Regions from separate parts of the Streptacidiphilus sp. EB129 genome, predicted to be linked through region 2. Evidence: riboswitches for the same ligand, from Rfam matches in the RefSeq annotation. Region 2 holds a riboswitch; the other holds the start of a gene.

Region 1 (3,390 bases), on a different contig from region 2:
GGGCCGGCCGGGAGACCCTGGGCGACATGGCCCACGCCTACATGTACGCGCAGCGCACCGCGGACGACCGGATCGCGCTGGGCGGGCGCGGCGTGCCGTACCGCTTCGGCTCCCGGACCGACAACGACGGCCTGACCGCGCAGCGGACCGTGGACCAGCTGCGGGCGATCCTGGTCGACTTCTTCCCGGCCGCCCGCGAGGCCCGGATCGACCACGCCTGGTCGGGCGTGCTGGGCGTGCCCAGGGACTGGTGCTCCACCGTGGAGCTGGACCGGGCCACCGGCCTGGGCCTGGCCGGCGGCTACGTCGGCAGCGGCGTCACCACCACCAACCTGGCCGCCAGGACGCTACGGGATCTGGTGCTCCGGGATCTGGCGTTGCAGGGGACCGGCGGCCGGGACGGCGTCTCCGGCGGCGACACGGCGCTGACCGGGCTGCCCTGGGTGGGCCACCAGGTGCGCCGCTGGGAGCCGGAGCCGCTGCGCTGGATCGGCGTGCACGGCATGTACGCCGCGTACCACGCGGCGGACCGCCAGGAGCGCGGCGGGCGCGCCACCACCTCCCCCATCGCCCGGGTCGCGGACGTGGTCTCCGGACGGCACTGACCGTCCCCGGGGCCTGGCGGTTCCCGGGGGCATGGCGGGCCGCCGAGAGGGCACGCCGGGGTGCACGCCGGGACGCGGCGTGCACCCTCACCCGTACGGCGCAAGGGTTGCGCGCGGACGGCTGACAGAGGGTAGGCGTACGAGTGCGCCCCGAGATGCGGATCGACGGCCGGTGTCACAGGCTTGAGTCCGGGGGTGACCGGAAGACCGCAGCACTCGACTCTTTGGGGTGCCCATGTCTGTCCTGCTCTGCCTGCTCGTGGCTCCACTGGGACTGGTCGTGATTCTGGGCATGTCCTGGTTCGAGGACCACTTCCTGAGTCCGCCCACCAGCCCCGCCGACCAGGTGGTGCGCAGTCAGATGGCACGCGATCTGCCGGTCCCCGGTCCCGTCGCGCAGGGCAGCGTGGAGCTGCTGCGGATCGTGCGCGCACCGCAGCAGAAGCAGCTCCCGCCGAGCGGCCCGCAGAGCGGCGACACCGCCGCCTGACGTGCGGCTGTGCCGTGTGACCGACCGCTCAGGTGTGCGTGTTGACGGTCGGTCGGGCGGCGTGGTGGGATCGCATGGCCAAACGGAGGCATGCAGAGGAAGCCGGTGCAAGGGTTCGCCCTGAGTCCGGCGCGGTCCCGCCACTGTCACCGGGGAGCGCTTTCGAACGACGGCCACGGCGGCGGGGCAACCCGCTGCGGGAAGGCCCGGAAGCGTGTCGATCCGGAAGCCAGGAGACTCTCGCCCCCGGTTCGTCGATCCAGGGCGCGGACCCTGAGTGAGGACATCCACGCCATGCGCGCTGCCCTGCCGCCACCACCGTCGACCGGTGCCGTTCCCCGCTCCGCGCAGTCGCCCCGCTGACCGCCGTGCGGGCGACGATCGCACCGACGATCGCTCTGGGCCTCGCCGCCGGTTACGCGGCCGACGCCGCCTTCGGCGACCCCCGGCGCGGACATCCGGTGGCCGGCTTCGGCCGGGCCGCCGGCGCGTTGGAACGGCGGCTGTGGCGGGACCGGCGCGCGGCCGGGACGGTGTTCACCGCGCTCTGCGTCGGCACCGTGGCCGGGGCGGCGCTGGCCGCCGACCGGGCGCTGCGCGGTTCCGGTCCCGGCCGGGCGCTGCTGGCCGGGGCGGCGACCTGGACCGTCCTGGGCGGCGCGTCGCTGGTCCGCGAGGCGCGGACCATCGGTGCCGCGCTGGAGTCCGGCGACCTGGCGGCGGCGCGGCAACGGCTGCCGTACCTGTGCGGGCGGGACCCGCGTGAGCTGACAGAGCAGCAGGTCGCCCGCGCGGTGGTCGAGTCGGTGGCCGAGAACACCGCCGACGCGGTGGTGAACGCCCTGGTCTGGGGCGCGGTCGCGGGCACGCCGGGGCTGCTGGCGTTCCGTGCGGTGAACACCCTGGACGCGATGGTGGGCCATCGCTCGCCCCGCTACCTGCGCTTCGGCTGGGCCTCGGCGCGGCTGGACGACGTCGCGGGCTGGCCGGGGGCGCGGCTGACCGCGCTGCTGACCGTCGCCGCGGCGGGGCCCGGACGGCGCGGCGACGCCTGGCGGGTGTGGCGCCGGGACGCGGGCACCCACCCCAGCCCCAACGCTGGCCAGGCCGAGGCAGCCTTCGCCGGGGCGCTGGGCGTCCGCCTCGGCGGGACGCTGCGGTACGGCGAGCAAGTGCAGCACCGCGCGGTGCTGGGCGCGGAGGCGCGGCCGGTGCGGACCGGGGACATCGAACGCGCCTGCATGCTGTCCCGCCGGGTCGGCCTGCTGGCCGTCCTGGCCACAGCGGGCGCGGCTGCGGTACGGGCGGGTGCGGCGTCGTGGGCTGGGAGGGAGCAGGGATGAACGGGGCACTGCTGGTCGCGGGGACCACCTCGGACGCGGGCAAGAGCGTGGTCACGGCGGGGATCTGCCGCTGGCTGGCGCGGCAGGGGGTGAAGGTCGCGCCGTTCAAGGCGCAGAACATGTCGCTGAACTCCTTCGTCACCGCCGACGGCGCCGAGATCGGCCGGGCCCAGGCGATGCAGGCGGCCGCCGCCGGGGTGGAGCCCGAGGCGGCGATGAACCCGGTGCTGCTCAAGCCGGGCGCCGACGGGCGTAGCCAGGTCGTGGTGCTGGGGCAGCCGGTGGCCGAGGTGGGCGCACTGGACTACCGCGAGCGCAAGCCCGCGCTGCTGCGCATCGCACTGGACTGCCTGGCGGATCTGCGCGACCGCTACGACGTGGTGGTCTGCGAGGGCGCCGGCTCCCCCGCCGAGATCAACCTGCGCGACCGCGACATCGCCAACATGGGCCTGGCCACCGCCGCCTCGCTGCCGGTCGTGGTCGTCGGCGACATCGACCGGGGCGGGGTGTTCGCGTCCATGTACGGGACGCTGGCGCTGCTGTCCACCCAGGACCAGCGGCACCTGGCCGGATGGATCGTCAACAAGTTCCGCGGCGACGTGCGGCTGCTGCAGCCGGGTCTGGACATGCTGGAGCGGCTGACGCACCGTCCCTCGCTCGGCGTGCTGCCGATGCTGCAGGGCCTGTGGCTGGACGCCGAGGACTCGCTGGACCTGGCCGGGATGGTGGACCGCGCGCCCAGCGGAGCCGCGCACGGCGGCGAGGTGCTGCGGGTGTCGGTGGTCCGGCTGCCCCGGCTGTCCAACTTCACCGACATCGACGCGCTGGCGCAGGAGCCGGGCGTGCTGGTGCGCTGGGCGACCCGCGCCGAGGAGCTGGCCGACGCCGACCTCGTGGTGCTCCCCGGCACCCGGGCCACCGTGGCCGACCTGGCCTGGCTGCGCGAGCGCGG
Region 2 (3,390 bases):
GCGTCCTTCGGCCCCTCGGACCTCGGCACGCTGGCCGCGTTCCTGCACCGGGCGCCGCGCGGGCTCCGCTGCACCGTCGAGGTCCGTCACCCCGCATTCTTCGAGGACCCGCGCTGGGAGCAGCGGTTGGAACGGGTTCTGGACGACGTCGGCGCCGAGTGGACGACCTTCGACACGACCGATCTGTTCGCCGCCCCGCCGACCAGCGCGGCGGGACGGGAGGCGTGGGAGAAGAAGCCCCGCCTGCCGCGCAGGTCCAGGGCGCTCACCGCGCATCCGGTCGTCCGCTACATCGGCCGGGACGACGCGCAGCCCACTGCGGAGGGCTGGCGCCACTGGACGCGCACGGTCGCCGACTGGCTGCACGAGGGCCGCTCCCCCACCGTGTTCATCCACACCCCAGACAACGAGGAGGCCCTCACTCTCGCCCGGCGCTTCCACGACGATGTCAGACAGCTCGTCCCCGCTCTCGAACCGCTGCCCGAGCCGCTGCCCACCGGCCCACCGACGCTCTTCTGACCGGCGGCGTCGTCGCGCGCGATGTCAGCCGAGCGGGCCGGGATCCGGGACGATCCGTGCGGTGCCGCTACCGCTGCAGGACGCAGTCGCCGCAGAGCTGTCCCTTGCGGTCGGGCGCGGCGCGGTAGATCAGGCAGCAACTGCGGCGGCGGAAGCCACCGTCGTCGAGGTGGTGACCGCTCCCGTCGAGGGTGGGGCAGGTCAGCAGCGCGTCGACCAGTTCCCGTGCGCGAGCCCCACGGTCCCGGCGAGCGGTGCCGAGCACCCGGGCCGCGCCCGCGAGGGCCGAGGCGGTGTTGCCGCGAGCGATGCGGCGGGAGACGCCAAAGCGCGCGACGGCTCCTTCGAGAGCGGCTGTCATGCCGTCGATGAGGACCGCTCCGAGTGCGTCCGCCACGTCCGTGTCCCTGGCCCGCGCCCCCGGGGCGGAGTGCGGCAGCGACAACGGCAACGGCAGGGACAACGGGAAGGCGCCGCCGAGCCGCGGCTGCCAGAACAGCTCCCGCAGCGTCAGGGCGGGCACGCGGTGGTCGAGCACAGCCGCGGCCAGCAGGGGCGAGGCCAACCTGGCCGCGAGTCCCAGCTGGGTCACCGATGCGGCAACCCTCAGTTCCACAGCCTCCGGCGCAAGCCCGCCCCCTGCGGCGAGGGAGGCCCGCACCCCGGCCACGCGGTCGTCCAGCACCCGCGGGTCGTCCAGAATCTCCTGCATGCTCCGCCAGGGATCGGTCGGCGGGTGCGCGGGATCGTACCGCTCCGTGCTGAAGAACGGCCCAAGGTCGGCCTTCTGTTCGACGCCCTGCGTGCCCCCGGGGCGCGGGGCGTCGAAGTGGGAGGGAGCGGCCATGACCGCGACGCTACCCCGCCGCACCCCGGCTCTCGTTCACGTGGCGAGGTACCCGTGGTTCGAGGGCTGGTGGGCCCGCCCATGAGGCGCAAGAGGCGTGTGATCACCGTCGCACGCTACTTCGACACCTTGTCAGATGCGCAGGCTTGTAGGCACCGTGCGGGTCCCCCTAGCCTGGGACGGCCCCGCCGATGGTCGGGGTGGTGCAGCCACAGCGAAGCCCGGTGAGAATCCGGCACTGTCCCGCAACGGTGAAGCCCCCTCAGGGGGACGAGTCCGGTCGCCTGTCGCCGCATCCACGGAAGCCCAGCCTCGCAGGAAGGCGGATCCTCCCATCCCGGCCCCCCGTGGTCCGGCCGGGCCCGCGGCACCTGCGAGCGTCCCGAGGAGGATGCTCAGTGTCAGCCCTGACCACCAGATTCCGTTCGATCGCCAATGCGCTGCATCCGGCCGAGTGGGGAAGACTGGGCCTGATGACCCTGGTCATCCTGGCCCTGAACGGCTTCGGCTGGGGCATCTTCATCTTCACCGTCATGCCCCACCACTTCCACTACAACGGGCTGGGCGTCGGGCTCGGCGTGGCGGTCACCGCCTGGACCCTGGGCGCGCGGCACGCCTTCGACGCGGACCACATCTCCGCCATCGACAACTCCACCCGCAAGCTGATGGCGGACGGCAAGCGCCCGCTGGCCAGCGGCTTCTTCTTCGCGCTGGGCCACTCCGCGGTGGTGGTCGCGGTCGGGGTGGGCATCACCTTCGCCGCCAAGGCCGTCTTCGGCGCTATGGTCGACCCCAACTCCACCTACGAGACCGTGGGCGGCATGCTCGGCACGCTCACCTCGGCCGGGTTCCTCTACCTGATCGCCGCCCTGAACCTGGTCGTGCTGATCGGCATCTTCAAGGTCTTCCGCAGCATGCGCCGCGGCACCTTCGACGAGGAGGAGCTGGAGCGCCAGCTCCAGGCCCGCGGGCTGATGTGGCGCTTCTTCGGCCGCTTCATGCGCTCCATCAACCACACCTGGCAGCTGTTCTTCGTCGGCATGGTCTTCGGCATCGGCTTCGACACCGCCACCGAGGTCGTCCTGCTGGCCGCCACCGCCTACGCCGCCACCTCCGGACTGCCCTTCTACGCCGTCCTCGCGCTGCCGCTGCTCTTCTCCGGCGGCATGATCCTGTTCGACACCCTCGACGGCTGCTTCATGAACTTCGCCTACGGCTGGGCCTTCGCCCGCCCCGTGCGCAAGGTCTACTACAACCTCGTGATCACCGGCCTGTCCATCGCCGCCGCCTTCCTCATCGGCACCGTCGAAGCCCTGGGCGTGATGACCAGCGAACTGCACCTGAGCGGACCCTTCTGGGACTTCATGGCCAACTTCAACATCAACCAGGCCGGCTTCGCCATCGCCATCCTCTTCGCCGCGACCTGGATCATCGCCTACGCCTTCTGGCGCTTCGGCAACGTCGAGGACCGCTGGCAGAAGGACCTCAGCAACGGCGCCGCACCCGCCCCCGCACCCGCTGTCACCGAGTAGCCCCTGATGGCATGCTGACGGACAGTCACGGATGACGGCCCGTGCCGCGGCCGGGCCCACCGCGCGGTACGGGCCCCGTCCCGCTCTAGCTCGCTCCGGCGTTGTGCTCCGGCCCGCGCAGCGGGGTGACCACGGGCCGGCCGCGATCGTCGGAAGTGACCTGCACGCGTGCGGAGTAGACCTGGGAGATCAGCGCTGCAGTGAGCACCTCCGGCGCCGCGCCGCTCGCGCCGACCCGCCCGGCGTCGAGCAGGACCAGCCGGTCGGCGTACTGGCCGGCGGTGGTCAGGTCGTGGAGTGTGGTGACGACGGTCAGGCCCTGGGCGTGCCGCAGTTCGTCGACCAGGTCCAGGACCTGCTGCTGGTGGCCGATGTCCAGGGCGGAGGTCGGCTCGTCGAGCAGCAGCAGCCGGGGTTCCTGTGCCAGCGCGCGGGCGAGCACGGCCCGCTGGCGCTCCCCGCCGGAGAGGGTGGCCAGCCTTCTGCCGCCGA

Evidence for each region. Region 2 has a riboswitch for cobalamin ahead of ABH925_RS25820 (HoxN/HupN/NixA family nickel/cobalt transporter). Riboswitches for the same ligand answer to the same signal wherever they lie in the genome.
Region 1: another riboswitch for cobalamin. It lies ahead of ABH925_RS02620 (cobalamin biosynthesis protein); the one in region 2 lies ahead of ABH925_RS25820 (HoxN/HupN/NixA family nickel/cobalt transporter).

The regions. Positions count from the first base shown of each region.
Region 1 covers NZ_JBGCCS010000002.1:81,835-85,224, forward strand. Annotated here, with positions in the region: gene ABH925_RS02610 (NAD(P)/FAD-dependent oxidoreductase) at 1-605, shown strand, start outside; gene ABH925_RS02615 (hypothetical protein) at 835-1,095, shown strand; cobalamin riboswitch at 1,190-1,335, shown strand; gene ABH925_RS02620 (cobalamin biosynthesis protein) at 1,464-2,438, shown strand; gene ABH925_RS02625 (cobyric acid synthase) at 2,435-3,390, shown strand, end outside.
Region 2 covers NZ_JBGCCS010000024.1:23,986-27,375, reverse strand. Annotated here, with positions in the region: gene ABH925_RS25830 (DUF72 domain-containing protein) at 1-519, shown strand, start outside; gene ABH925_RS25825 ((2Fe-2S)-binding protein) at 587-1,366, opposite strand; adenosylcobalamin (AdoCbl) riboswitch at 1,556-1,702, shown strand; gene ABH925_RS25820 (HoxN/HupN/NixA family nickel/cobalt transporter) at 1,840-2,898, shown strand; gene ABH925_RS25815 (ABC transporter ATP-binding protein) at 2,984-3,390, opposite strand, start outside.